Regions from separate parts of the Bacillus sp. SIMBA_154 genome, predicted to be linked through region 1. Evidence: a T-box and tRNA genes for the amino acid it is inferred to sense, from the RefSeq annotation. Region 1 holds a T-box; the other holds one or more tRNA genes.
The links. The T-box of region 1 lies ahead of glyQ (glycine--tRNA ligase subunit alpha). A T-box ahead of a tRNA ligase gene usually reads a tRNA of that ligase, here a tRNA-Gly.
Positions count from the first base shown of each region.

Region 1 (15,411 bases):
GTGAAGACATTCAACCAGACAAAGTGAGAATGACATCATAAGAGAGACAAGAACCGGCTGCCACTAGGGGGCCGGTTTTCTTTTATGTTTGATTTGGTAAAAGGAACAAAATCATTGCATGAAAGGGGCGGATGAACGGGAAGAACAATAACGAGCTGGCGACATTAAACAATAGACTGAAATGCGCGATCTGCTGTGCTGGAGAGCTCGCTAAAAGTGCGACAAATTGCGTTATGAGTGTGAGAAATGGCAGGCATAATAAAACCCCAAGAACATTAAATACAACATGTGCATAAGCCGTTTGACGTGCTGCCAATCCGCCCGAGATCGCAGCCATGACAGCTGTAATGCATGTGCCAACATTCGATCCTAATACAAAGCTGATTCCCTCCTGCAACGCCACAGTCCCTTCATTCATAAATCCCATTAAAATACCAATGCATACAGAGCTTGAATGAACAATGGCAGTGAGGATTGTGCCCGACAGAATAGCTGTCCAATCTGAGTGCTGCATCATTTCAAGAAAACGTAGCGTTTCCGGTTGACTTGTCATCATACCTGCAATTTTTGAAAAGCCTTGAATGCAAAAAAAGATCATCCCAAGACCAAATAGACTTTTTCCTGCATGCCTGAAGGACCTTTGACCAAAAATGATACATACAAGACCGGTAGCAATTAAAACCCACATGAACACGTCCATCTTAATCGCGATAAATTCTGTCGTGAACGTGGATCCGATATTGGTCCCAAGGATCATTGGAATTGATTTTTTGAAAGTCAGAATGCCTGTACTCACAAAGCCGATGACAATGACCATAAACGCCGAACTGCTTTGAAGCACGCCTGTAAACACAATACTAACCAAGAATGCTTTCGCCGGGTGATCTGTAAAGAGAAGAAGCGATTTCTCAATACGAGACGATGTCAGTGCCATTAATCCTTTTCTCAGCAAACCCATTGACCATAAAAAAATGAAAATAAGTGCACAAAAATAAATGATCGCCATCATAGAAAAGTCCTCCTCTTACCAATAAATATATGGACTTGTCTACCTGCTCATGACGAAAATATATTTCCAAATCACTTAGTTGACCTCACACTAGGCTTATATTATAATGTCTAGGTACATGTTTGCATGTATATCTTTTTTTAATGCAGTCGATTGGTGTATTCGGAGGGAGGGAAAGAGAATGTCAAAAACGGTCGTTAGAAAAAACGAATCGCTTGAAGATGCTCTTCGTCGCTTTAAACGCAGTGTATCCAAAACTGGAACATTGCAAGAAGCAAGAAAGCGTGAATTTTATGAAAAGCCTAGCGTAAAGCGCAAGAAAAAGTCCGAAGCTGCTAGAAAACGTAAATTTTAAAAGAGGGTGGATTTATGAGTCTTCTTGAGCAATTAAATTCTGATATGAAGCTGATGATGAAAAACCGTGAGAAAGACAAGCTTGCTGTCATTCGAATGGTAAAGGCTTCACTACAAAATGAAGCAATTAAGCTTAAGAAAGACAGTTTGACCGGCGATGAGGAACTGACCGTTCTTTCTCGTGAGATTAAGCAACGTAAAGACTCCCTCCATGAATTTTCGAAAGCTAATCGCTTAGATTTAGTAGATAAAGTTCAAAAAGAGATTGACATCTTAGACGTTTATTTACCTGAACAGCTTTCTGAAGAAGAACTGCAAACGGTCGTGAAAGAAACGATCGCTGAAACAGGTGCTTCATCGAAGGCTGATATGGGTAAAGTGATGAGCGCTATTATGCCAAAAGTAAAAGGTAAAGCTGATGGTGCTGTCATTAACAGACTTGTCAGCGAGCAGCTGTCTCAATAAAAAAGTATCCTTCTATTGTTAGAAGGGTACTTTTTTTGTACCACCATAAATCTGTCATATAAAAATGAAACCTATGATACATTTGTAACGTATGTAAAGGAACGGTAAAATAAAAGAAAGAGAGGAGGGATCACCAAATAGATGAAAAAAATAAAAATTTCTATTGCTCTCTTCAGTTGTTTTATAATATGCTTGTTATTAGGGGTTCAATTGACCGCGAAATCAGCAGATCAGAAAGTTCATGTCATTCCAATTGAAGATACAGTAGAAAAGGGACTATCTAAATTCATTGAACGATCATTTGAGCAAGCAAAGTCGGAACGGGCGAAACATATTATTCTCGACATCAATACACCAGGTGGTGCAGTTGATGCGGCGCTTGAAATCGCAGATACCATTCGTGCGTCTGATATCCCTGTGACAGCGTTTGTCAATCATAGAGCGCTTTCAGCCGGGGCCTTCCTTGCATTAAATGCCGACCAAATTTATATGACCCCAAACGGAAAGATGGGGGCTGCTGCGATCATTGATGGAGAAGGCAATGCTGCCGATCAAAAATCTGAATCTCTATGGCTTGCTGAAATGAGTGATGCTGCCGAAAAGCAGGGGCGTGATCCAAAGTATGCTCTTGCGATGGCAGATGTAGATATAGATGCAAAAGAAGCCGGTGCACCAAAAGGAGAATTGCTCACCTTCAACACAGACCGGGCGCTTCAATTCGGGTATGCAGAAGGAGAAGCAAAAAATCTGGATGACTTGCTTCAGAAGCTGACCTTAGCAGACACTTCTGTTCAATACGATGAAGTGAGCTTTGCTGAAAAGGTTGCGCGTTTTCTCACGCACCCAATCGTCATTCCAATCCTTTTATCCATCGCAAGCTTAGGGTTAATTGTTGAGCTATATTCTCCCGGCTTTGGGGTCCCAGGCACCATGGGAGTCACAGCGCTTCTTCTATTCTTTTATGGTCATCTCGTGGCAGGTTTTGCAGGATATGAGACGTTGTTCCTGTTTTTAGCAGGGATTGCACTCATTATTCTGGAATTGTTTTTGCCAGGGGGAATCTTAGGTGCCATTGGACTAATCTGTGTTGTTGTCAGCTTATTTTTAGCAGCTGGAAGCTTTACAGAAATGGCGATTTCCATCTTGATTGCCACTGCTGTTTCAATCATAGCAGTTATTTTATTGACAAAGGTGTTGGGGAAACGTATGAAATTTTTTAAAAAGTTCATTTTAACCGATTCAACCAATAAAGAAAGTGGTTATGTCTCAAATGAAACAAGAGAGGATCTTGTTGGACAAATTGCAGTGACAGCAACAGCACTTCGTCCATCCGGTACGATTGTACTCGGAGATGAGCGTATTGATGTTGTGTCAGAAGGTGCATTTATCGACAAGGATGAACAAGTAAAAATTGTTAAAGCGGAAGGCTCACGCATTGTCGTGAGGAAAGTATAGATATACTGATTTTATAGGAGGAATAAAATGGATCCATCTACTTTACTATTATTTGTGATTATCGCAGCAGGTTTGATCGTTCTATCGATCTTCTTCACCTTTGTACCGGTGATGCTGTGGATTTCTGCCCTAGCGGCTGGCGTAAGAGTGAGCATTTTTACACTTGTAGGAATGAGACTTCGCCGAGTAATTCCAAACCGAGTGGTCAACCCGCTCATCAAAGCACATAAAGCAGGTCTTGATGTGACGATTAACCAGTTAGAAAGCCACTACCTTGCAGGTGGTAACGTTGACCGTGTTGTGAATGCATTGATCGCGGCTCAACGTGCGAATATCGAATTGAACTTTGCACGCTGTGCAGCGATCGACCTAGCAGGCCGTGACGTACTTGAAGCTGTACAAATGAGTGTAAACCCTAAAGTGATTGAAACACCATTTATCTCAGGTGTTGCGATGGACGGGATTGAAGTGAAAGCAAAAGCACGTATTACAGTTCGCGCAAACATCGAACGACTTGTTGGTGGTGCAGGGGAAGAAACAATCATTGCTCGTGTAGGTGAAGGAATTGTCTCTACAATCGGTTCATCAAATAATCATAAAAAGGTTCTAGAAAATCCTGATATGATTTCTCAAACGGTTCTTGGTAAAGGATTAGATTCAGGTACTGCGTTTGAAATTCTCTCGATTGATATCGCAGATGTTGATATCGGTAAGAACATTGGGGCTATTCTGCAAACAGACCAAGCAGAAGCAGACAAAAACATTGCACAGGCTAAAGCGGAAGAACGCCGCGCAATGGCTGTTGCACAAGAACAAGAAATGCGTGCGAAAGTTGAAGAAATGCGCGCGAAAGTAGTAGAAGCAGAGGCTGAAGTACCACTTGCAATGGCTGAAGCACTACGCGAAGGCAATATTGGAGTCATGGACTACATGAACATTAAGAATATCGATGCTGATACGGATATGAGAGATTCATTTGGTAAAATGACAAAAGGTCCATCTGATCATGAAAACAAATAAGCATCCTCTCACGCTTTAAGGAGGGAGCCCATTGGACATTCTATTTGAAAATCCGCTACTAATTGCGATTATCATCGGTATCATCTCTGCTGTCTTTGGGAAAATCGGCAAACAAGAGGAGAATGAACAAAAGAACCAGCAAAACAAGTCAGCTCCTCAACGTAAGCCAATGCCCCAAAATCAGCAAACAAAACAAAAAAGTCCAGACCTCGTCGTGACGGACCAACTAGACGATTTTGGCGATGTACATGATCATGGCGGGATGAAGAAAAACACATCGCAGTCCTTACAAGATCGCTATACGGATACACTTGCTGAAATGGAAGAAAGAAAAAGCGAGTTAAACAAAGAGTTTCAATCGCTTGAAAGGCAGCTGACAAGGCCGAAAGCCTCAGCTGTGGAAATGAAGCCGCACATCATTGATAAGCTCAACCAAAACACTGTTGTTCAAGGCATGCTTCTTGGCGAAGTGTTTGGAGCGCCCCGCGCTAAAAAACCGCATCGAACGATGAAACGGCCATATAAAAGGTAAGAAGAAAGCTCCCTTGTAAAAGGGGGCTTTTTTTGCGTAAACGATGAACAGGCTGTTTTACGGGATTCATTAGCATGATATGAACCGCTGAGGAATAGGATGATATAGAGACTTTCTCATCAGTCTCACCATCTTTCAGTTTGATCTCATACACATGAGGTGGGAAGGGGTTCTTATTGAATGGGAAAAAGAAAAAATCGACTTAAAGCATGGCTGACAAGAACACTTGAAATCCCTCCGGACGTGATGATGGATCTTCCCCGTATTACGATGGTTGGCAGACTCCACATTTACATAGAGAACCATAAAGGGCTTTTGCTTTTCAGTGATCAAGAGGTAAGGCTTATGCTCAAACAAGGACAATGCATTATTTCAGGGAAAGACTTTGTGATTAAAACGATTTTGCCAGAAGAGATCTTATTAGAAGGGAAAATCGATGAGGTCCGTTACATTGATTCTTAACTGACGGAGGGGAGAAGCGTGAAAAATAAATGGTTTGCCTATTTTATTGGCAGAGTGGAAGTGGAGATCAAAGGAAACGGCATTGAGCGGCTTATGAATGAGTGCACGAGACAGGGGATCACAATTTTTCAAGTGAGCCGCCGTCAAGACAGCGTGCGCTTATTTATTCGCTTATCAGATGTACATGCCTTTAGAAAATTACGTAGACATCATAAGGTGAAATGTTCATTTCATCAAAAGAAGGGTTTTCCATTTCTTCTTATGTGGTCAAGGAAGAATATTGGGTTCACCCTTGGGATTGTTTTCTTTCTGGTGACGATATTGGCTCTTTCAAACATGGTGTGGAAAATTGATATCACAGGTGCAAACCCAGAGACAGAGCATCAGATGAGAAAGCATTTAGACGACATTGGGGTACAAAAAGGCCGTTTTCAGTTTCTTATGGGGACACCTGAAAAAATTCAAAAATCCCTGACAACCAATATTAAAAGCATTACATGGGTCGGCGTTGAATTAAACGGTACGACATTTCAAATGAAAGTCGTTGAAAAAAACGAGCCTGAAAAAGAGAAATATACGAGTCCTCAGCACATCGTTGCTAAGAAAAAGGCCGTCATCACGAGGATGTATGTAGAAAAAGGAGAGCCGCTAGCCGCGGTCGATGAACATGTAAAAAAAGGGCAGATGCTCGTCTCAGGACTAATTGGCAGTGAAGATCAACAAAAAACGGTAGGAGCCAAAGCGAAAATCTATGGTGAAACATGGTATCGTTCTGAAGTTTCTGTCCCTCTTCGAACATCTTTTGACGTCTTTACGGGTAAAATGAAGACAAAGCACAAGCTCTCCGCATTTGGAGGTTCACTACCATTTTGGGGATTTTCCTTTAAAAAAGATGATTTTGAGCAGCCAAAAATAGAAACAGAAGACCATCCACTTCATTTCTTAAACTTCCAGCTGCCATTCTCCTATGAAAAGGAAATCACACGTGAAAGTGAAAAAATCAATCGAGAATACACAAATAAAGAAGCAGTTCAAGCAGGGATTAAAATAGGTAGAAAAGAATTAGAAGAGAAGCTAGGTCAAACAGGTGAGGTGAAAAGTGAAAAAGTTTTGCACGAGACAACAGGGAATGGTAAAGTTAAGTTAATCATCCTTTACCAAGTAATAGAAGATATTGTTCAACCAACACCTATTGTTCAGGGAGACTAGAGAATGACAGAACATTTACTTGAGATTCAACAAAAATTGGATAGCCCAAACGAAGCCATCGCTTTATTTGGCAATCAAGATGCTTATCTGAAACTGATGGAAAACGAGCTGAATGTCTCCATTATTACACGTGGAGAGAAAGTGTATGTTTCTGGTCAGGAAGCATCAAGAGATACAGTGAGCCAGTTGATTACATCTCTCTTACATCTCATCCGTAAAGGAATCGAGATTTCTGAACGGGATGTCGTCTATGCGATTAAAATGGCGCAAAAAAACAAGCTGAATTATTTTGAGAATATGTATGAAGATGAAATTACGAAAAATGCCAAAGGTAAGTCGATCAGGGTGAAAACGATCGGTCAGCGTGAATATGCTGCGGCGATGAAGAAAGATGACCTCGTCTTTGGGATTGGGCCTGCTGGTACAGGTAAAACGTATTTGGCAGTCGTTAATGCGGTACATGCTCTGAAAAATGGACATGTGAAACGGATTATCCTGACAAGACCAGCCGTTGAGGCAGGAGAGAGTCTTGGCTTTTTGCCAGGCGATCTAAAGGAAAAAGTAGATCCTTATTTAAGACCACTATATGATGCCTTGCATGATGTGCTTGGCAGTGATCATACGGAACGTTTAATTGAGCGCGGTGTCATTGAAATAGCGCCTCTCGCCTATATGAGAGGGCGGACGCTCGATGATGCATTTGTGATTTTAGATGAAGCGCAGAATACAACGCCAGCCCAAATGAAAATGTTTTTGACGAGACTAGGGTTTGGCTCTAAAATGGTCATTACAGGAGATATTACACAAATTGATCTGCCAAAGGGCATGCAGTCAGGCCTTGCGGCTGCAAAGGACATGCTTGCAGAGATCAAGGGCATCTCATTCATTGAATTAGACCAGACAGATGTGGTCAGACACCCGCTTGTGGCGAAGATCATTGGCGCATACGAAAAGCAAAAATGAACTGAGTGACCCGATCGTCTTCATCGGGTCATTTTGTTTCGATCGTGGTTTAAAGTAAAAAAGGAGGTACTTTCCTTGAGAAAGAATCAGAAAGGCAGTAAGCGCAAAAGACTGCTGTCTAAAAAAGAACCTCAGAAAATGGAGCGCTCACGTTATTTAAACGTTTTGCTATACGCTGGTTTAGCAGCCATTCTGTTCGTGGTGCTCTTCTTCCATGTAAAGCCTGAATCGCTCGACTTAGATTTGTTTTCAGTGAGCGAACAGACCATCTATTCTCCGTCAACCGTCGATGATCAAGAAGCGACAGAAGAAAAGAAGCAAGAAGCAACGGATCAAGTAGAAGATCAGTATACGCTCAAAAAAGCATATTCTGACAATCGTGTTGACCTCATCTCATCCCTCTTTGAAGCCATTAAAGAAGAGAAGAAAGCCGCTGATGAAAAAGAGAACCCGCCAACAGATCAAGAAATGGTCAAGCGTGTAAAAGAAAAACTCACAACAGATATGCAGGAAGCTGTTTCGGATCAATCCATCAAAGCACTGCTCCAAGCAAGTGACGAAAATCTCTCTTTTACTAAGGATTCCATCATCACAGTGGTGAATTCACTGATGAGTAAAGAAATCACAGCAGCTAAGTTACAAGATGAGAAAAAACAAGTGAAAACAGAGCTTGAAAACAATTCTATTCCTTCAAAATATTTAAATGCAGCGAAAGAAATCGGTGAATTTGCGATTATTCCAAACTATGTATTTGACCCAGTGGCAACAGAGAAGAAAAGGCAAGAAGCAGCTGATAATATTCAGCCGGTTCAAATCAAGCAAGGGCAAATTTTAGTGGAGGAAGGGGAACTCATCGACCGTGAAGTTTATCGCAAATTAGAACTGACCGGCCTGTTAAACAGCTCAAATTTGTTTAAGCCTGTAAGCGGTCTTATGATATTGATCGGCCTTTTCTTAGCGGCGATTATTCACACATTAGAAACGAGGAAAAAATCGCTTGTCCATAAGAATAAATCGTTACTGCTTTACTCGCTTATTTTCACCATTATTTTAATCATCATGGAAGTATTCAGTCTCTTCCAGGAAACGAAATACACGACGATAGGCTATGTCGTGCCAGTTGCGCTTGGGACGATGCTGATCAAGCTGCTGATCAATGAGCGGTTAGCGATCTTCTCTGGCCTTGTATTTGCCCTTTGCGGAAGTATGATGTTTAATCAAGGAGTAACCGGCGTCTTTAACTATGTTATCTGTGCTTATTATCTCATTAGCGGGATGGCGGGCATTTTGTTTTTGAGAAAACATAACGCGAGATCGAAAATTTTGCAGGCAGGGCTTTTGGTGGCTTTGACGAATGTTCTTGTGGTTTTATCAATCACGCTGATCCAAAACTCCTCTCCGTCAGGACTTGAAATCGGTGTGAACCTCATGATGGCGATTGTGTCAGGTTTTGCATCAGCTATTTTGGTTATTGGGTTAATGCCTGTCTTTGAAAGCATGTTTGGCATTCTTTCGACAATGAAGCTGATTGAATTATCGAATCCAAATCATCCGCTGCTCAAAAAGATTTTAACAGAGACACCAGGTACATATCATCATAGTGTCATGGTGGCGAATTTAGCGGATGCTGCTTGTGAAGCAGTCGGCGCAAACGGGCTTTTAGCGAGGGTCGGCGCTTATTATCATGACATTGGGAAAACGAAAAGACCGCAATACTTTATTGAAAACCAAATGAACATTGATAATCCGCATGACAAGCTTTCCCCACAGCTGAGTAAAAATATTATTATTGCCCATACGACAGATGGTGCTGATATGCTGAGAGAAAAGAAGTTTCCTGAAGAGCTTGTCGATATTGCAGAACAGCACCACGGGAAATCTCTTTTAAAGTTCTTCTACTACAAAGCAAAAGAACGTGATGATCAGGTGACAGAAGAAGAATTTCGTTATCCTGGTCCAAAACCGCAATCAAAAGAAGCGGCGATCATTTCTGTGGCTGACAGCGTTGAAGCTGCGGTTCGGTCAATGCATAATCCAAATCCAGAGCGGATTGAAAAACTTGTCAAAGGCATTATTTCAGATAAAATGCAGGACGGGCAATTTAGTGAATGTGATCTGACATTTAAAGAATTAAATATTATTAGCCAAACGATTTGTACAACATTAAAGGGGATTTTCCATTCTCGGATTGAATATCCAGATGCCCCGAAACAGAAGGTGAAGTAAATGACATTGTTAATCGATTTAATAGATGAAACAGGACAAGTATCAAAAGAGCATCTTGAAGAAATGGAAAAGCTTCTTCAATTTGCTGCGGATGCCCTTGAGGTAAAAGATCAAGCGGAAGTATCAGTGTCGATCGTCTCGAATGAAGAAATTCATCAAATCAACAAAGAATACAGGGGAAAGGACGCACCAACAGATGTGATCTCCTTTGCACTTGAGGAAGAAGGAGAAGGTGAGATTGAGATCATTGGCGCGGGCGACATCCCGCCGGTACTCGGTGACATTATCATTAGTGTTGATCGAACGAAAGAGCAGGCAGAAGAATATGGACATTCCTTTATGAGAGAGCTTGGTTTCTTAACGATTCATGGTTTCCTTCATTTACTTGGTTATGATCATATGACAGAGGAAGATGAGAAAGAAATGTTCGCCAAACAGACAAAAATTCTGGATGATTATGGCCTTTCGAGATCATCGTAAGAAACGCAGCCCGCTTGCCCGTTTTTTTCGGAGTTTTTATTATGCATTTAGAGGAATCTGGCGAACTTTCTTGAATGAACGGAATTTTCGATTTCATACAGTCGCAGCCATCATCGTGGTGATCTGCGGCTTTTGGTTTCACATTGAACCGGTCGAATGGATGATCGTGCTTCTTTTATGTGGGGGAATCTTTGCACTTGAACTTGTCAACACAGCCATTGAACATACAGTGGATCTTATGACAGAAGAAAAGCACCCGCTTGCAGAAAGAGCAAAGGACGCTGCAGCAGGCGCTGTTTGCGTTTACGCCGCGATTTCGGTTATGATTGGGTTGATGATCTTCCTGCCGAAGATCATGCAATAGAACAATATTACTATTTATTAACATTTTTAGAAATGGGCGTGAAAATGTCACGTGAATTATGTAAAATATAAATGTGACAGTGGGTCCATTTCTTCTGAAAGTGGGAACTAGGAATGAACAAACAAGAGTTGATTTCAGAAGCAATCAAAGCAAGAGATTTTGCATATGTACCCTATTCAAAATTCAAAGTCGGTGCAGCATTATTGTCGAATGATGGAAAAGTGTATGGCGGCTGCAACATTGAAAATGCAGCATATGGCATGTGTAATTGTGCGGAAAGAACAGCACTTTTTAAAGCTTATTCAGAAGGCATCACATCTTTTCAAATGCTTGCAGTAGTGGCTGATACAGATCGACCTGTTTCACCGTGCGGCGTATGCAGACAGGTCATTTCAGAGCTATGTGCACCTGATATGCCAGTGATCCTAACAAACTTAAAAGGACATATATACGAAACAACAGTAAACGAACTATTGCCAGGCGCATTTTCACCGGAGGATTTAAATGACTAACGAAAGCTTCAAATCAGGATTTGTATCAATTATTGGAAGACCAAATGTAGGGAAATCAACCTTTCTTAATCGTGTCATTGGACAAAAAATTGCCATTATGAGTGATAAGCCCCAAACGACGCGAAACAAAGTTCAAGGTGTCTTGACAACCAACACGTCACAAACGATTTTTATCGATACACCAGGCATTCATAAACCTAAGCATAAGCTAGGTGATTTTATGATGAGGGTGGCTCAAAATACACTGAAGGAAGTCGACCTGATCTTGTTTATGATCAACGCAAAGGAAGGTTATGGCAAAGGTGATGAATTCATCATTGAACGACTAAAGCAAACATCTACACCGGTTTTTCTTGTCGTCAATAAAATTGATCAAATTCACCCAGATGAACTGTTCCTTTTAATTGATGAATACCGCACACGTTATCCGTTTAAGGAAATTGTGCCAATTTCAGCTCTTGAGGGCAACAACATTGATACGCTTCTTCAGCAAATTGAAGGTTATCTTCCAGAGGGCCCTCAATTTTATCCAGCAGATCAAGTAACAGATCATCCAGAGCGGTTTATTATTTCTGAATTAATTCGTGAAAAAGTGCTGCATTTAACGAGAGAAGAGATTCCTCACAGTATTGCGGTTGCGATCGAATCAATTAAGCCAGATGAAAATGGCAAGATCCATGTGGCGGCGACCATTGTCGTAGAACGTGATTCACAAAAAGGGATCGTTATTGGTAAACGAGGCAGCTTATTAAAAGAAGTGGGACAAAAAGCGCGCAGAGATATTGAAGCACTTCTAGGCTCAAAAGTATACCTGGAGCTTTGGGTAAAAGTTCAGAAGGACTGGCGTAATAAATCCACTCACTTGCGTGACTTCGGATTTAGAGAAGACGAATATTAAAAATCGCTGCATTTGTCATAAAATCTGACAATGGTGCGGTTCGATTAGTAAAAATTGTTTATCATGAAATGGAGGTAGCCTGGTCAAGATAAAGTTAATATGTTGGATGTAGCGTTGCTGCTTCTAATAAAGAAAGGTGGGGTTTTTATGTTGAATTTTACATGGAACGTATTTTCACAAACAGGAAGCGTTGACACGTATCTGCTTTTCAAAGAGTTAGAAAAGGAGAACCTGGAAAGACCCGATGTACTTGAAGAAGAGATAGCACGATTTGATTTTCCAATCTTATAATTCTTGACCCCCTCCAACGCTCGGAGTGTAGACAAATGCTCATTAAAAGTGAAGGAATCGTTCTTAGAACAACAGATTATGGCGAAACAAACAAAATTGTCACGCTGCTCACTAGAGAGCATGGGAAAATTGGTGTGATGGCAAGAGGTGCTAAAAAATCAAACAGCCGCCTGTCAGCCATAAGCCAGCCGTTTTTATACGGAACCTTCCTTATCCAATCATCAACAGGACTTGGAACGCTCCAGCAAGGTGAAATGATCGAAAGCATGCGGGCCATCCGGGAAGATTTATTTCTGACTGCATATGCCGCATATATGACAGAATTACTCGATAAAGGAACGGAGGAAAAGAAGCCAAACCCTTATTTGTTTGAGCTCCTTCTTCAATCTTTACGTCATCTCAATGAAGGCACAGATGCTGATATTATTTTATTTATTGTAGAGGTTAAAATGTTATCAGTGATGGGGATGAAGCCTGAACTGGATCAATGTGTACACTGCGGTCAAAAAGAAGGGCAGTTCCATTTCTCGATTAGAGATAACGGATTTATTTGCCAAAATTGCTTTTCTAAAGATCCATATAAACTGCCCTTATCCCCAGCAGCTGCAAGACTGCTTCGTTTGTTTCATTATTTTGATTTATCAAGGCTTGGTCAAGTTGACGTGAAACCGCAGACTAAACAAGAAATTCGTCAAGTGCTGGATCACTACTATGACGAGTATTCAGGCCTTTATTTAAAATCAAAAAAATTCATGAATCAGATGGAATCCATGAAAAAGCTAATGGGTGAAGAAAACAAAAGTTGACATCTTCCATGACTTTTTGTAAGATTGTCTAAGATAAAATATGTTGCATTGACAGAAAGAAGTACTTACGTATAATCCATAAAAGCGACCTTAGGACGGTGTAAGCTAAGGATGGAGGCGTAACGAAAGGCATTCTTGAGCAACGTAAAACAAAGCGGCTGGGTGCTACGACACCAGCAAATAGGGTGGAACCGCGGGAAAAACTCTCGTCCCTATGTTTGCAAGGAACCTTGTGAGCATAGAGACGGGAGTTTTTGTGTTCTCTTATGAGGTTCTAGTCCCCACCCGCCATACATAGCGGATGGTGTAGAAAAGACGGAGGTGCGATCATTGAATATTCAAGACATGATTTTGACGCTGCAAAAGCATTGGTCAAATGAAGGCTGCGTATTAATGCAAGCGTATGACACAGAAAAAGGTGCTGGAACGATGAGTCCATACACGTTCCTGCGAAGCATCGGACCAGAGCCGTGGAAGGTAGCGTATGTAGAGCCTTCTAGACGCCCGGCTGATGGCAGATATGGAGAAAATCCAAATAGATTGTATCAGCATCATCAATTTCAAGTGATCATTAAGCCATCACCTGACAATATTCAAGAACTGTATCTTGAATCATTGAAGGCGCTTGGCATTGACCCGTTGAAACATGATATTCGTTTTGTTGAAGACAACTGGGAAAATCCATCTCTTGGCTGTGCAGGGCTCGGCTGGGAAGTCTGGCTTGATGGCATGGAAATTACGCAATTTACGTATTTTCAGCAAGTCGGCGGCTTAGAATGTAAGCCAGTTTCTGTTGAAATCACATACGGTATTGAACGTCTTGCCTCTTACATCCAAGACAAAGAAAATGTCTTTGACCTTGAATGGACAGACGGATTTACTGTAAGAGATTTATTCTTAATGGCTGAATATGAGCACTCTGTTTATACATTTGAAACATCTAATACTGACATGCTGTTCGATTTATTTACAACCTATGAGAAAGAAGCACATAGCCAAATGGACAAAGGACTTGTTCACCCGGCATACGATTATGTACTCAAATGTTCTCATACGTTTAACTTGCTCGACGCAAAGGGCGCTATATCTGTCACTGAGCGAACCGGCTATATTGGAAGAGTACGTCAGTTAGCGCGAAAAGTGGCTAAAACGTATTACGAAGAACGAGAAAAACTTGGATTTCCTATGTTAAAAGAGGAGGCGGCTTCTCATGAATAAACAAGATGTATTACTCGAAATCGGCTTAGAAGAGATGCCGGCTCGTTTTATGCCAGAGAGCACAAAGCAGCTAGGTGAGAAAGTAAAAGCTTGGTTTGAAACGCAAAATATTTCATTCGAAGATGTTGTTTTATTCAATTCACCAAGACGCCTTGCTGTGCTCGTCAAAGGTGTCGCAGAAAAACAAGAAGACATCAAAGAAGAAGCAAAAGGCCCAGCTAAAAAGATTGCTCAAGACGCTGAAGGCAATTGGACAAAAGCGGCTGAGGGCTTTGCCCGCGGACAAGGCGCTTCAACAGAGGATCTCTATTTCAAAGAGATCAAAGGTGTGGATTATGTCCATGTCCAAAAGTTCCAAGAAGGAAAGCAAGTCAAAGACCTTCTCCCGGCGCTAGGTGAGATTGCCGCTTCATTAAGCTTTCCAAAGAACATGAGATGGGGAAACGAAGATTTACGCTATATCCGTCCGATTAAATGGATTGTTTGCTTATTCGGGCAAGAGGTCGTACCCGTTGAAATTGCAGGCGTAAAAAGCGGACGGGAGACAAGAGGACATCGCTTCCTCGGTACGACAGCCAGCATTGACTCACCTGCTTCTTATGAGCAAACATTACACGATCAATTTGTCATTGCAGATGCAGGTAAAAGAAAGCAATGGATTACTGAGCAGCTAAATGCCCTTTCTTCAGAAAAAGGCTGGGTCATTCCAGTTGATCCTGAACTTCTAGAGGAAGTCAACGATCTTGTTGAATACCCAACAGTGTTGTTTGGTTCCTTTGAAGAAGAGTTCCTTGCATTGCCGGAAGAAGTATTGGTCACGACAATGAAAGAGCATCAGCGCTATTTCCCTGTGAAAAATGAGCAAGGAGAATTGCTGCCTCATTTTATTACGGTCAGAAACGGAAACAGTGAGGCGCTGGAAAATGTCGCAAGAGGAAACGAAAAAGTACTTCGTGCGCGTTTATCAGATGCTGCATTCTTCTATAAAGAAGACGAAAAACTAGTCATTGAAGACAATATTAAAAAGCTTGATAAGGTTGTATTTCATGAGAAGCTTGGAACAATTGGTGACAAGCTGAAGAGAGTGACAGATATTGCGACCCGCCTAGCAGCGCATGTCGGCACAGATGACGAAACAACAAAACGT
Region 1 covers NZ_JAWJBV010000001.1:37,705-53,115, forward strand. Annotated here, with positions in the region: gene mtaB (tRNA (N(6)-L-threonylcarbamoyladenosine(37)-C(2))-methylthiotransferase MtaB) at 1-41, shown strand, start outside; gene R0K30_RS00210 (Na/Pi symporter) at 83-1,009, opposite strand; gene rpsU (30S ribosomal protein S21) at 1,191-1,364, shown strand; gene R0K30_RS00220 (GatB/YqeY domain-containing protein) at 1,379-1,828, shown strand; gene R0K30_RS00225 (NfeD family protein) at 1,970-3,283, shown strand; gene floA (flotillin-like protein FloA) at 3,311-4,303, shown strand; gene R0K30_RS00235 (hypothetical protein) at 4,335-4,835, shown strand; gene yqfC (sporulation protein YqfC) at 5,016-5,297, shown strand; gene yqfD (sporulation protein YqfD) at 5,316-6,506, shown strand; gene R0K30_RS00250 (PhoH family protein) at 6,510-7,469, shown strand; gene R0K30_RS00255 (HD family phosphohydrolase) at 7,584-9,695, shown strand; gene ybeY (rRNA maturation RNase YbeY) at 9,696-10,175, shown strand; gene R0K30_RS00265 (diacylglycerol kinase family protein) at 10,153-10,539, shown strand; gene R0K30_RS00270 (cytidine deaminase) at 10,653-11,051, shown strand; gene era (GTPase Era) at 11,044-11,949, shown strand; gene R0K30_RS00280 (YqzL family protein) at 12,097-12,240, shown strand; gene recO (DNA repair protein RecO) at 12,276-13,046, shown strand; T-box leader at 13,086-13,263, shown strand; gene glyQ (glycine--tRNA ligase subunit alpha) at 13,377-14,264, shown strand; gene glyS (glycine--tRNA ligase subunit beta) at 14,257-15,411, shown strand, end outside.

Region 2 (15,411 bases), on a different contig from region 1:
AGCAAGATATTTGGATGAGTCATTAGAGCAATTCTTTAAGGACTTGAAGAAATCAGGTCTTTATAAAGACTCAGTTATTTTATTATATGGTGATCATAACGGTATTTCTGAGAACCATAACCGTGCAATGAGTGAAATTCAAGGAAAAGAAATTACACCTTATCAAAATGCACAAAACCAGCGTGTACCGCTCATGATTCGTATCCCTGGAAAACAGGGTGGCGTGAATCATACGTATGGTGGTGAAGTAGACGTAATGCCAACGCTTCTTCATTTACAAGGGATTGATTCAAACGAGTTCGTGAATTTCGGAACAGATCTATTTTCTAAAAAGCATGACCAAACCGTTGCATTCCGTAACGGAAACTATGTGACACCGACATATACCCTTGTAGATAATACAGTCTACGATACAAAAACGGGTAAAGTGGTGAAACAAAATAAAAAGACAGAGGCAATTAAAGCCCGTGTTGATAATCAGTTAAGCCTTTCAGATAAAGTGCTCTACAGGGATCTTCTTCGATTCCATAAGCTATCGGATTTCAAACCAGTGAATCCGTCTGATTATTTCTATGGTAAAAACAAAGAGAACGAAGCAGATTCTTCTGCTAACTAACTGAGTTTTGGGCAAGCACAGAAAGGTGCTTGCCTTTTTCTCTCTTACAGCTTGATTTGTTGGCAAAATATGTTTATATTTAGGGGGAAACAAGCGTGACGTCAGCTGTAAGCTGGCGAAAACTCATTTCGTCCTAGGGGATTTCAGGAGGAGCTTATGACAACAAATACAAAAACACAAAAAAAGAAATCAGAGTTATGGGGCTGGATCAAAGCCATCTTAATCGCATTCATTGCTGTTTTTATCATTCGTAACTTTTTATTCGCACCGTACATTGTCAAAGGGTCATCTATGTATCCGACATTGCATGATACAGAACGGGTTTTTGTGAATAAAACCGTCGATTATTTCGGTGATTATAAACGAGGACAGATCATTGTCCTTGATGGGGAAGACCGCAGCACTCACTACGTGAAACGATTGATTGGTTTACCTGGTGATAAAATCGAAATGAAAAACGACCAGCTGTATGTAAATGGCAAAAAAGTGGCAGAGCCTTATTTAGCGTCAAACAAAAAGCAAGCAGCCGCAGATGGCACTTTGCTGACACCTGATTTTGGCCCTCTTACAGTCCCAAAAGGAAAGTACTTTGTCATGGGTGACAATCGCCAGAATTCAATGGACAGCCGCAACGGCTTAGGTCTTTTTACAAAGAGTGATATTCAAGGGACAACATCATTTGTGTTTTATCCTTTCCAAGATATTCGATTACTCAACCAATAATAAACAATTTGAAAGCACACAGCCGTGTGCTTTCAGATTGTTGACAAAGGGCTAAAATGATCTTCATTTTAGCCCTTTGTCTTCTTTTCAGCTCAGCGTGATAGAAAACCCTTGAAGTCTAGGAAGGACGAGTACCGGAGCGGAGCGAATTTAAGATTCGTGAGCACCGGCACGCAGGACTGACACCGAATGCGAGGGGTTGTCTACATGCTGAAAGCACACAGCCGTGTGCTTTTTTCTGTTTCTTTAAGACTGGCTTTTTGCAATCGCCTGCTCAAGATCTGCAAGGATGTCTTCAATCGCTTCTGTTCCAACAGATAAACGAATGAGTTCTGGTGTGACGCCTGTCGCCTTTTGCTCATCTTCACTTAATTGTTGATGTGTCGTGCTGGCAGGATGAATGATCAGTGATTTAGAGTCGCCCACGTTTGCAAGATGTGAGAAAAGCTGCACGGAATCAATGAGCTTTTTACCTGCTTCTCGTCCACCTTTAATACCGAATGTGAGGATCGCACCTTGTCCTTTTGGTAAATATGTTTGAGCCAGCTCATAGGATTCATGGCCTTCAAGACCAGGGTAGCTTACCCACTCTACAAAAGGGTGATCCTGTAAAAATTGCGCTGTTTTTAACGCATTTTCACTATGCCGCTCAAGACGTAAATGCAATGTTTCTAAGCCTTGAAGAAGCAAAAATGAGTTAAAAGGTGACAGTGCTGCGCCTAAATCACGTAAGAGCTGTACACGTGCTTTTGTGATATAGGCCGCTTCTCCAATCGCTTCAGTATACGTGAGGCCATGATAACTTGGATCTGGTTCAGTCAGCCCTTTGAACTTATCACTGTCAGCCCAAGGAAACCCGCCGCTATCGACGATGACACCGCCAATTGATGTGCCATGTCCGCCAATGAATTTCGTCGCTGAGTGGACGACAATGTCTGCGCCAAACTCGATAGGTCTTAATAAATAGGGGCTGGCGAGCGTATTGTCCACAATAAGCGGAATATGGTGTTTGTGTGCAATGGCTGAGACGGCTTCAATATGTAAAATGTCGCCTTTTGGATTCCCGATGCTTTCTGCATACACTGCTTTTGTTTTATCCGTAATCGCTGCTTCAAGTTCTTCAAGATTGGATGAATCGACAAATTTCACTGTAATCCCGAGCTTTTTTAGGGTATGAGCAAACAGATTGTAGGTGCCTCCATAAAGACTGCTGGAGGATACAATTTCGTCCCCGGCTCCTGCAATGTTTAAAATAGAGTACGTAGTGGCTGCTTGTCCAGAAGAGACAGCAAGTGCACCAATTCCACCTTCAAGCTCAGCGATCCTTTTTTCAAATACGTCGTTTGTAGGGTTCATAATACGTGAATAAATATTTCCAGGTTCCTGCAGTCCGAATAAATTCGCCGCATGCTCACTATCCCTAAAACCGAAAGAGCTTGTTTGATAAATAGGCACGGCTCTTGAATAGGTTGCTGAATCAAGTTCCTGACCTGCATGAATGGCTTTTGTTTCTAAACGAAATTGAAGTTCTTCTGACATGTGTGTATCCTCCTTTTGTTAGATAAAACCAACTACTTTGATAAGAAATATTTAATAAGACTATAAATCTTGTTTCATGCTTGGTCAATCATTTTTTAGATAAATCTGAAAAAACAATAAATATAGTTGACAGGTCGGAATAATATGTATCAACATAAGCATACTGAAAACATCACCAAGAATGGCTGATCGGTCAACCGAAGGCTCTATCACTCAAGCATGAGTGAAGGGCCTTTTTTTATTTTAATCAGAAGGGAAGATGAACTTGGAAAAAAGAAAAAACGAAAAAAATACAGAAAACATATGGATCTCACACTAGACATTTTGATTGAGCAGAACAAATATGAGATTTACAGCAATCAAGAAAGAACGAATAGAAGCGATTTACGATCGAATTGATGAAAAGCATATAAGGTCAAAATAACTTTTTTAGGTTAAGGGACTTACTGTGTATATGTCTGATGACAACAGGGATCGAGGTTTCATTGACAATTTCAATTATGATTGCTGGTGAAATCATTGGGAACAATTATTTTTCTGATAGAGCCTCTGCCGCAATTTTCTCAGAAATATAGAAAAAGTATAGTAGTCACTTCTAGGCTGCTGTTCTTTTTTCATCGAAAGGAAGCGAGTCATATGTTGTGTCCTGCTGAAGCAGGTAAGGGCTTTTTTCCCAAGGCACTTTCTTGTATATACATATTTTCGGTGACAAGAGAAGAAGGAAAATATGCCCACTCTTTTGTCGGAATTATCAGTAAATATTTCATAATTGGTGACATAACGACATGAAATCAGGACTTTTATATCTGATATATCGGGGGAATTCTTTCTATCTCACAAAAATGAAAGAACATATAGAAGAGATGATGAAAATGAACTATTTGAAAAAAAGTAGAAAAAAGATGGAATCAATGCCATTATATGGGTTTTGTAGGTATTGTGTTGTGGTAAAAACTAGTGAAAAAGAGAGGGTTCATCCAGTTGGGAGTGAATAATTGAATAAAAAGTCACGTTTTAATCGAAAGTATGTTCGGTCAAAAATGGGATCTTCTGTTGATGTTTGGAGTGTGACGCCTATGATACGATCATCATAAGCTGGGAGGTGAAAAGTATGACTTATGCAGCGCCGCAAGTTGACTATTCCACTATGGAACCTGCTATTATGGACCAAGCTTGGTTCTTAGTATTTGTTGCAGTCCTTCTTGGATTGGGAGCAACAGTTGTTCTAGGAGCAGCAGTTTGGTGTTTAGCAAACGGCAAGGGTAGCTTTACAGGAGCCGTTCAGTGGGAAAGTGGCTTAAAAGTCCAAATTGAATGTAAGTAGCTATACTTAGGATTCATCTTTTTACTTCTATGATATGACACCAGGGCTAAACCGTCTGTGGCGGGCGGTTTAGCCTGATCTGTTTTTAAAAGAATATGCAGACACTTGGAGGTTATATGTTTACGATCGAGAATTTAACCAAGACGTATAAAAATAATGTGACTGCTGTCAATGATTTTCATTTAAAGGTTGCCCCTCATCAAATCGTTGCTGTTGCTGGACCGAATGGATCTGGTAAAACAACGATGATTAATTGTATACTCGGCATCATTAAGCATACAAAAGGAACGATTCACTTGCAGGACGTCACAAATGATGACCCATCCTTTAAAAAACAAGTAGCCTATATTCCAGATGACCTGTTGCTCCCTGAAGCATTGACTGGTGCTGAATATTTAGATTTTGTTTCTTCTATGTATGAATGTAAAACAATTCATAGAAGAAATCAACTAATTGAACTGTTTGATATGGACTCGGCTTTATCAAGACCGATCGAAACGTATTCACATGGTATGAAAAAAAAGACACAGCTCATTGCCGCCTTTATGCTTGATAGTCAATTGGTGATCATGGATGAGCCCTTTAGAGGACTTGATATTGAAGCGGTTATAAACACAAAGAAACTGATGAAGCGTTATGCCGAGAACCATGGTGCAATCTTGCTTTCAACGCATGATATGCTTTCAGCGGAAGAGCTGTGCCACAAAATCGCCATTATTTCTAAGGGAAATAAAATGGATGAAGGAACAGTCTCAGCCTTAAAGGAAAAGTATCAATCAAGCACACTGGAACAGGTGTTTCTGAAAGCTTCAATGTTAAGTGATAGGGGTGCACATTTTGATGAAATCATTAATCATTTCTAAAATGATGCTTAAAATGTGGCAGCAGGAGATGTATAAGCTCTTTGATACTCAAACGAAGCGAATCATTGTGGTCTTATTCTTTTTGTTTGCAGTCACAATGGGGGCCATCATTGGATATAGTTTTACTGGTGTCTTTATGAAGGCTTTCTTAAATGGAGATGAACGTTCACTTGGATTATTGGTTGTGTCGATGGCGATCAATGCATCTATTTTTACAAGCTTGTTATTTGTTCTGATCAAGGTCAGAACGCCTGAACAAGACCGGTTTTCTATGCAGCTCAGCTGGTTCCCGCTCTCTACCTTTCAGAAAAGTCTTGGATACTTCATTCCGATGGTGATAGTGGTGGCAGGGCTTGTTTTATTTTTTATCGGTATCCTGCTTTTACCTAACTTTATTGCCCAGGGAATCGGAATTTTCTTTATCTTTACTTTCTTTTTGATGGTGATTTTGCAATCGCTTTTTGTCTTCATGCTGCTGCAGCTCATTTATAACATTACTTATTTGCTCGTTCTAAAATTAAAATTACCGTTGCAAAAATTTGCAGCGATCTTTGTTTTATTGGCACTGGTTGTGGCGTATGGATTGACGCATTTTGATATCAGCCAAATTCAGCAATCATATATTCAGTTTGATTATCATTTAATGTATTTTACAGCACCGTTTTTCCTTGCAGCACAAGGGATGTCTCCAGAAGGGGTATACTATGCAATTTTGATTCTGTTCATCCTTTTATCAGCGGGCGGCGCATTTCTTTCTCTTGCGATGATGCCGATTATGGCAGAGAAAAAAGCGTTAACCTTTTTAAACAAATTGCCGTTCTCTTCTTCAAAAAAATGGTCACTTATTGTAAAGGAAATCAAATCACAGGTGCGAAATGAAGAAAACATTTTAAACTTTCTCATTCTTCTCATTGTGATCTTATTCGTCCGTTATCAGTTTGGATTCCGGTTTGAAGAAGAAGCGTTTTTTGTTCTATGTGCTCTTGCTGGATTAACAGCCTTTAATTCATTTGGCAATGATAAACGTATGCTAGGGATGTATAAAACATTTGGCCTAATGTCGTGGGAAGTGGCTCTGTATAAGTTTATTGGACTTCTGCTCGTTGGTGTGATGCAGATTGCTTTATTCATGCTGACAACACTGACGCTCCCTGATCAGATTTGGAACGTATTGATTGGGGCCGCTGTGTTATGCAATGCTACTGCGCTCTTTTATGTGGTAGGTATTTTACTTCCTCTTGATCGGAACAATCCATACACAGGCATTTTTTCATTTGGAGCACTTATTTTACTTATGATTCCAATTGTTTTTATTGGAAACTATGTCATAGGGGAGTCGAGTCAAACGCTTCAGTGGCTGCTTGTGGCTGCTTTTGAGGGTCTGCTCATCTTTGCCATATACAAAGGTTTTTCATGGAGGTATTCACATGATTCAACTTCTTAACAGTAAGCTAAAGATTGAGCGGGTACCGGCTCTTGGGCCTTATGTGACCTTACAAAAGAGGCATCTCACTGATACGCAGTATGGAAGCACACTCCCGATTAATGAAAGTGCCTATCATATGTTAACGAAAGTGGACGGCAAGAGGACAGAAGCGAGTATTACGGCAGAGCTAGCCGATTTGTTTCAGGTCGATGAGTCTGTCATTGCTCGTGATTTTTATCAGCTGATGATGGGGCTGAATCAGCATCATTTGCTGTCTATTCATTATCAATCACCATATCGGATTGTCACAGCCTGCTGTCAATTTTTTAAGCAGTATCAAGTAAAGATGAAGGAACGATTTGATTGCACAGGCCACTCATTTCTTCAAATATTGGGGACGGCCTTGCTTATGGTGATGCGTAAAATCATCTTTTTCTGGGTGCTTTTCATGGTCATGGCAGGCATCGCCTTTTTATTCATCCCTGATCCATCGATTGCAGCCATTGCGATTTATTTTTCCATTATTTATTTCGGATTAATTACCGGGACGGCCTTGCATGAGGCAGCACATGGTTATGCACATCGGAAGTTTGCGGGACGGGATGGTCCTCAAGGTTTTTTTGCGAGTGATATGATGTCTGTGAAATTTGTGAGACCTGTATTAGATCCGTTTCAGAAAAAGCAGGTATGGATTACGCTGCTTGGACCGCTTCTCCCTGGTGTGATTGGGGCAGCTGGAATCATTGTGACCGTATTATTTCTGAAAGAAAATCCAATTTCGACAGGTTTCTTTATTTTTTCAATTACGTATTTTATTCAATTACTCTATCTTCTTCCGTTTATGGGGGATGGTAAATCCATTATGAAGCAGCTATTGCTTCGTGGAATGGGAGGACAACGATCATGAACGTTCAGGCAATGAAACAAGGTGCTATAGTTGGTGGTTTCCTAGGATTCTTAGGCTTTCCGATGCTGACAATTGGTGTACTGTTCTATCATTTATTTCAATCAAAAACAAATGATGCATTATTATTTAACAGTCTCGCTTTTGAGATGGAAGGTTCGTCAGCGTTTACTTTTCAGATCAAGCCAAACTTTTTTATTTATATGATTGTGATTTTTGCAGCGAGTTTTCTCATTGTGGCATTGCTGTTGGCAATGAAACAGAAAAAAGCGAAAGATTAGGAGAATTTTCCTAATCTTTTTTTGTATGCTCAACCAAATTTTAGTATAATAAAGAATGAAAAATATTAAAGGGGATATCAATGATTAAAAAATGGAGCATACTTTTGTTCACTGTTTTTCTATTAGCAGGATGCGGTGAGAAGGCCGAAGAAACAACAACGACAGTGAAGACAGTATCTAAAAAAGAAACAGAACCCGTATCTAAGGATCAAGTAACAATTGAAAAAATGAAACTGACAAAGAAAGAAGAAAGCTTACTAGATGCCACAACCACTAATGAAATGGTGGCTCTTACCCTAAAGGGATTAACGAAGAAGAATAAGAGTATCACTTTTATTGGGAGTCATTACAAAAATGGTCGATTAGTTGATAAGGAAGCATCATCTGCCACCTTTGTTTTACATCAGGATGGAACCGATCAAACGATGAATGTGCTCTTACAACTGAATCATCAGAAAGATATATACGAATCACAATTTAGTATTTGGTCAGACAAGAAGAATGATGGAATGATAAAAGCGACTTCAAGCTTTCCATTCAAAGTAGGTGATTATGTTTTTTCTGCACAATCTGAATCTGTCAAAGTGGCTTCAGGAGAAAAAGCACTAATTGCGTATACAGCTGCAATGGGGAAAGATGGGAATTTACCAATGCTTGAGGCAATCGAAAAGAACCCAGAGAAAGCGTTGAAGAATATGTCACATGCATACTTGTTTTATGTCCAGCTAGATAAATAACTATCTTAATATATATGGAGAATATGAAGTTTTTTGACGAAAAATCTTCATATTCTCTTGACGAATTGTTAAGAAAGTTGTAACATAATAAAAGTCAACGCAATGACGTTGCTTTTAAAAGATTGATGCGGGTGTAGTTTAGTGGTAAAACCTCAGCCTTCCAAGCTGATGTCGTGAGTTCGATTCTCATCACCCGCTCCAATACATAATTTTGTTTATAACGCAGTATTTCGTTTCTTAGATAAACGAAGTGTTGCGTTTTTTATTATGTCAGTATAATGTGAAAAAAGCACTGTCAGCTACAGTGCTTTTTCAATGAGTTCATATTTGCTTTCTCCACCATGTATTTGTATAAACATCTTCGTCAAGGATTGTATAAGAGCTTCACTCTTTTCCCGGGAAATAGATGGCGGGAAAAGGATGATTTGAAGAATGTTCTTTGTGTCTTGAGAAATTTGTGCTTTACTTGCTTGAGAAAATAACCCTTTAAGTCCCGTTTCGTCCTGCCATTCGATGTGACCAGCATCATTTTTTGCAAGTGAAAGTGGCTCTTTTAGGCGATCGGCATCTAATGTCAGGATGGGCAAGAAATATTTTAATGAGAAAAATATCGACAAATCCTGTACGGAATTGGTCGAGTCAATAAATTGTTCCTTTTGAATATCAGAAAGAAGTGGAAGGAAAGGAATGTCTTCTATAAGCTCAGTCCATTCTTTGATCGCAGGTACTTCTTTCAAGGCTTTATCTTCGTATTCAAAAAACAAAGACTCTTGAAACAGGCGTAATCGACCTTTTAACATTTGAGGTGATTTACCGACTTCAATATGTGAATATTCAATCTGTCCAACATGGATAGACGGGCTTTGAGGATAAGGAATTTCCATATGTATCTTCACAGTGACTCACTCCAATCGGTCATGATACACTCGTATTATACTGAAAACAACAGAAGAAACAAAGAAAGGAGGTTTGCAAGGTGATTCATGTTGGAGAATTAAAAGAAGAATTGATTCAATATGCGAAAGAAATTGGTGTCGATAAAATTCGATTTGCAAGTGCTGATACATTTGATTCATTAAAGGACCGCCTGATCTTACATGAATCGTTAGGGTATTTGTCCGGCTTTGAAGAGCCTGATATCGAAAAACGAACAAACCCTTCTTTGCTGCTTCCAAAGGCCAAATCAATTGTTGCAATAGCGCTCGCGTATCCTTCCAAAATGAAAGATGCCCCTCGAAGTACAAAGGATGCAAGAAGAGGAATCTTTTGCAGGGCTTCTTGGGGAACGGATTATCATGTTGTATTGAAAAAAAAGCTTGATATGCTCGAGGAATTCTTGCGGAGCAAGCATGTCGATATACGAACAAAATCAATGGTGGATACAGGGGAACTGTCTGATCGTGCTGTAGCAGAACGCGCTGGCATTGGTTTTAGTGCAAAGAACTGTATGATTATCACACCAGAGTTCGGCTCTTATGTGTACTTGGCTGAAATGATTACAAATGTTCCATTTGAACCGGATGAGAAAATTGAAGACCAGTGCGGGACGTGCAATAAATGTGTGGATTCGTGTCCAACAGGTGCGCTTGTGAATCCAGGACAGCTGAATTCTCAAAGGTGCATTTCGTTTTTAACTCAGACAAAAGGGTTTTTACCTGACGAGTTCCGTTCGAAAATAGGGAACCGCTTGTATGGGTGTGATACGTGCCAAATAGTTTGCCCGATCAATAAAGGAAAAGACTTTCATCTGCATCCTGAAATGGAGCCGGACCCTGAAATTGCAAAGCCGCTTTTAAAGCCGCTCCTTACGATCAGCAATCGTGAGTTTAAGGAAAAATACGGTCATGTATCAGGATCATGGCGGGGGAAAAAGCCCATTCAGCGGAATGCGATTTTGGCACTCGCTCACTTTAAAAACGCATCTGCCTTACCAGTTTTGATTGAATTGATGCACAAGGATCCAAGGCCGGTCATTCGAGGCACGGCCGCTTGGGCCATTGGCAAAATTGGCGACGTGCAGCAGCTTTCAGAGCTGGAAAAAGCTCTTGAGCGGGAAAGTGATGAAGAAGCGAAACAAGAGATGATCAAAGGGATTGAGCTATTACAGACACCTTTAAATACTAAATAACATCCCTATGAACATAGAATGTACCAAACAGAGGTTTTAAAAAAAGTTTTGGTGGTGTCTGTGTGAAACAATTATTAGCGCAAACGTTAGAAGACAGGCTGGCGTATTTATTAAATGACAGTGCGATCAAACAGCCGCAGCTCATGTCTGATGTGGAAGCAGTAGAACGAAAAAAGGAGCTTTTTGCTAGAAGACAGGTTGAGATTGTGAAGGCAAAGGCAAAAACAAAGCTTCTAGATTCAACAATTCAGGATGATGGGGCTCAGCATGTGCAATATCTTGCTCATCTCACTTATGTCTGTAAGGATGTAGACGATTCTTTTTATTTGGAGGAACAGGTTGAAAAAAGAGAAGCGTTTCTTTATAACGACATGCTTGTCAAAGATCGCATGATGCAGGAGGAACGGCAAAAGGAGGAGCGGGTGGATGAGCGCTTCCAGAACGAGGAACAATTCGGGAGAGCCTTTCACTATGATCGGCGGGCAGCCGTGCAATATGCGGAGACGTACTGGAATAAACGGAATCCAGCCTACAAGAATTTTGAAGATAACTGTACAAATTTTATTTCACAATGCTTGAAAGCAGGGAATGCGCCAACGAGAGGGTATCCGAATCGCGGGTCTGGCTGGTGGGTGCGTCCACATACGTGGAGCTACAGCTGGACGGTGGCTCATTCGATGAAAAACTATTTAGCGAATTCTAAAGCAGGCTTAAGGGCAAAGAAGCTAAAAGAAGCGCAGGAGCTTCAAATTGGTGATGTCATTTGCTACGATTTCGAGGGTGATGGAAGGTATAATCATACAACCATTGTTGTTGATCATGATAAAGGCGGAATGCCTCTTGTGAATGCACAGACGTATGACAGCCGCATGCGGTTTTGGTCATATGAGGATTCAACTGCCTATACACCAGCTATTCGTTATACGTTTTTTCACATTTTGGACGATGCCGCAAAGGATAGTTAATGGTATAATGTTGAGCGGAAAAGAAAATTAGAGGTGAACTTTTTTGGGACTTCATGTCGTTTTATATCAACCAGAGATTCCAGCTAATACTGGAAATATTGCGCGTACATGTGCAGCAACAAATACAACACTTCATCTGATTCGTCCGCTTGGTTTTTCGACAGATGACAAAATGCTGAAGCGTGCTGGACTCGATTATTGGAAGTATGCCAATGTGGTCTATCATGATTCACTCGATGAATTGTTTGAGGCCCATCCGAAGGGGCAATTCTTCTATATCACAAAGTTTGGCCAAAAGCCGCATACAACGTTTGATTACTCTCAGTTAGATGAAGACTATTTCTTCGTCTTTGGCAGAGAGACAAGTGGGTTGCCGAAAGATTTGATTGAACGAAATATGGACCGCTGTCTTCGTTTACCGATGACAGAGCATGTTCGTTCGCTTAATCTATCGAATACAGCAGCGATCCTTGTTTATGAGGCACTTCGCCAGCAGCAATATCGAGATCTCATATAAGATCATGATGAAAGCCGAGATACCCATCTCGGCTTTTTTATGTGAGATTAGAATCAGGGTGATGAAAAATATGACTTATTTATACTTTTTTTAACATGTTGAAAATAGATATGATGATAGATTGCATTTTCAAAAATGATGAATCCATTAGGATGAATAATGAGATGAAAAAAACTGATTACTAGTGCCATTATCTCAGCTATTTTAATGGGGATCGTTCCAGTCAGTATCCCAGGTCTTTCTCAGACGCAGGAAATAGGAGCAGCGCAATGATCTAAAGGAATTGGCGGGCGTACCTATATCAATAGTAATGGATCTATATTGGTCACAAAAATTCAACTTCCTTCCACGATGAGTGTGTCTAAAGGGGCAGCTTATATTTATTCTGGATTCACAGGATCAAAAGAAGCGGATATTGGTCTTCAATACAGTCCAACCTATAATGTATGGAAACCTACGATGAAGGTAGGAACAAATAATCAAGAAACATATATCGAAGAACATAGTAATTTTACGTATACAAAAGGATTTAAGCCTGGAAGTACTGTTCAAATGACCATTTATAAAAATTTGAATGGACATAGAAGAGCGATTTTCTGGGGGACAAACAATGTTGGTTATACAGGGCGCATTATCACAGAAATTCAAAACTCAAACATTATCTCTGTGACCAAATGGAAATTACTTTCGACGGTTGCAGTGACTGACGATATTTATCGGAAAGATATTCGGGCAAACTTCTCTACTCGTTTTACTGATATCACATTAGATAATCGAGCAGTCACACTGGTGATAGATACGCAAGACTTTACTTCGATTCAGGTGTCAGGTAATACAGTGAATATGCAAGTGCTGAAAACAATGAACTAAATGAAAAAAAGGATGTTCCGCTAATGGAACATCCTTTTTTTCATTTACCAGGCTTGCCTTCGTAGCCAGCTGTGAAAATGGATACTAAAAACGTAATGATGACGCCCATCATAATGACCGTTCTCATATAAGCTCCCCCTTATCCCTTTGTTCCTGTCCGCTGCCTGTTTCATATGATGTGAAGTTCGCCTTGAAAAGCAGGAGAAGAAGATCATTTTTCTCCTGTTTTTCCTTTATTATGAAGGGTATTGCGGATGGTTGTCAATTCAGTTTGCCAATTCGTCATTTTGAAGAACGAAAGCATGTAATAGGACGCCTGCGCATAGATTGTAAAACAGTATCTGATTACTAGCTTCAATCTTGAAAGAGGAGGTTCATATGGATATTTTAAAGAAAATTGAACAGCACAGAGAAGAAGAGCAGCGTCTCAAATGGGAAGGCACATTCAGCGATTATTTAGACATTATTAAGGAAAATCCACTTGTCGCTCAATCTGCTCATTCTCGCGTTTATCATATGATTAAAGACAGCGGGATTGAAGAGGAGAATGGGGTCAGAACCTACAAATTTTTTGATCAGGAGCTTTTTGGATTAGAGGAATCACTGGAAAGGCTAGTGGAGGAATATTTTCATCCTGCTGCAAAGCGATTAGATGTGCGGAAGCGTATTTTATTATTGATGGGACCGGTAAGCGGCGGGAAATCGACGCTTGTAACAAGGCTGAAAAGAGGACTCGAAGCCTATTCCTTGACAGACAATGGCGCAGTCTATGCGATCAAAGGCTGTCCCATGCATGAAGACCCGCTTCATCTCATTCCGCAAAATCTGCGGGAGGATTTCTATAGAGAATATGGTATTCGTGTGCAGGGGAATTTGTCGCCTCTGAATATGATGAGACTGGAAGAGGAATATGGCGGCAGAATTGAGGATGTAAGGGTTGAGCGGATCTTTTTCTCAGAGGATAAACGGACCGGCATTGGTACCTTCAGCCCGTCTGATCCGAAATCTCAGGACATTGCCGATTTAACAGGCAGCATCGATTTTTCAACCATTGCTGAATTTGGATCAGAGTCAGACCCTCGTGCATACCGGTTTGATGGAGAACTCAATAAAGCAAACCGCGGGATGATGGAGTTTCAGGAGATGTTAAAGTGTGATGAGAAATTTCTGTGGCACCTTCTTTCATTAACGCAGGAAGGAAATTTTAAGGCAGGCCGATTTGCCTTGATTAGTGCGGATGAATTGATTGTCGCTCATACGAATGAAACCGAGTACCGGTCGTTTATTTCAAATAAGAAGAACGAGGCCCTTCATTCAAGAATTATTGTGATGCCGATTCCTTATAATTTAAAGGTGACAGAGGAAGAACGGATTTATCATAAAATGATTTCAGAAAGTGATGTTTCAGACGTTCATATTGCACCGCATACGCTGAAGGTGGCAGCGATGTTCTCTATTTTGACGAGACTCAAAGAGCCAAAGCGTTCTGATATTGATTTGGTGAAAAAAATGCGTCTGTATGATGGGGAAAGTGTCGAAGGCTTTCAATCTGCTGACATAGATGAGATGAAAAAGGAATTTCATGACGAAGGGATGAGCGGAATTGACCCGCGTTATGTGATCAACCGAATTTCATCCACCATTATTCGAAAGAATATGGAATCGATCAATGCACTGGATGTGCTTCGTTCCTTAAAAGAAGGGCTTGATCAGCATCCATCCATTTCAAGTGAAGATCGGGAGCGTTATTTGAATTTTATTTCTGTCGCGCGAAAAGAGTATGACGATATTGCGAAGAAAGAAGTTCAAAAGGCATTTGTGTATTCGTATGAGGAGTCTGCGAAAACACTAATGGATAATTACTTAGATAATGTCGAAGCTTACTGCAATAAAAACAAGCTGCGTGATCCGTTAACTGGTGAAGAAATGAATCCTGATGAAAAGCTTATGCGCTCAATTGAGGAACAGATCGGTATTTCTGAAAATGCCAAAAAGGCATTCCGAGAAGAAATTCTCATTCGTATTTCGGCTTATGCGAGAAAGGGCAAGCGTTTTGATTATAATTCTCATGAGAGATTACGAGAGGCGATTCAGAAGAAGTTATTTGCCGATCTAAAAGATGTGGTCAAAATTACGACATCGACGAAGACACCAGATGAACAGCAGCTGAAAAAGGTAAATGAGGTAGTGGCTAGATTGATTGATGAGCATGGCTATAATTCAACAAGTGCAAATGAACTCTTAAAATATGTAGGCAGTCTTCTGAATCGTTAATAAATGAAGGAGGCATTATTGGCGCACATCCGCACCGGTAATGTCTTTTTTAGAAATGATCGTCATCTTGGATGACGGCAGCATACGATAAAGGAATCGATAGTTAGAAGAATTGCGCAAACAGGTGAGGAGGGGGATGGATGTCCCGGCAAGAAAAAAGTCAGTTTATTGTTTCTCAGGAAGACTGGTCCCTCCATCGAAAAGGCTTTGACGACCAGCAGCGTCATCAGAAAAAAGTCAAAGA
Region 2 covers NZ_JAWJBV010000018.1:34,993-50,403, reverse strand. Annotated here, with positions in the region: gene ltaS (lipoteichoic acid synthase) at 1-616, shown strand, start outside; gene lepB (signal peptidase I) at 773-1,339, shown strand; gene R0K30_RS18350 (homocysteine synthase) at 1,586-2,878, opposite strand; gene R0K30_RS18345 (hypothetical protein) at 3,990-4,202, shown strand; gene R0K30_RS18340 (ABC transporter ATP-binding protein) at 4,319-5,065, shown strand; gene R0K30_RS18335 (hypothetical protein) at 5,043-6,509, shown strand; gene R0K30_RS18330 (PqqD family protein) at 6,493-7,398, shown strand; gene R0K30_RS18325 (hypothetical protein) at 7,395-7,676, shown strand; gene R0K30_RS18320 (hypothetical protein) at 7,757-8,413, shown strand; tRNA gene R0K30_RS18315 (tRNA-Gly) at 8,541-8,614, shown strand; gene R0K30_RS18310 (hypothetical protein) at 8,713-9,309, opposite strand; gene queG (tRNA epoxyqueuosine(34) reductase QueG) at 9,393-10,541, shown strand; gene R0K30_RS18300 (amidase domain-containing protein) at 10,604-11,506, shown strand; gene trmL (tRNA (uridine(34)/cytosine(34)/5-carboxymethylaminomethyluridine(34)-2'-O)-methyltransferase TrmL) at 11,550-12,023, shown strand; partial or broken gene R0K30_RS18290 (YrpD family protein) at 12,231-12,893, shown strand; gene R0K30_RS18285 (PrkA family serine protein kinase) at 13,272-15,167, shown strand; gene yhbH (sporulation protein YhbH) at 15,308-15,411, shown strand, end outside.
Region 2: it encodes a tRNA-Gly, which carries the amino acid that the T-box ahead of glyQ (glycine--tRNA ligase subunit alpha) is inferred to sense. The anticodon was not compared.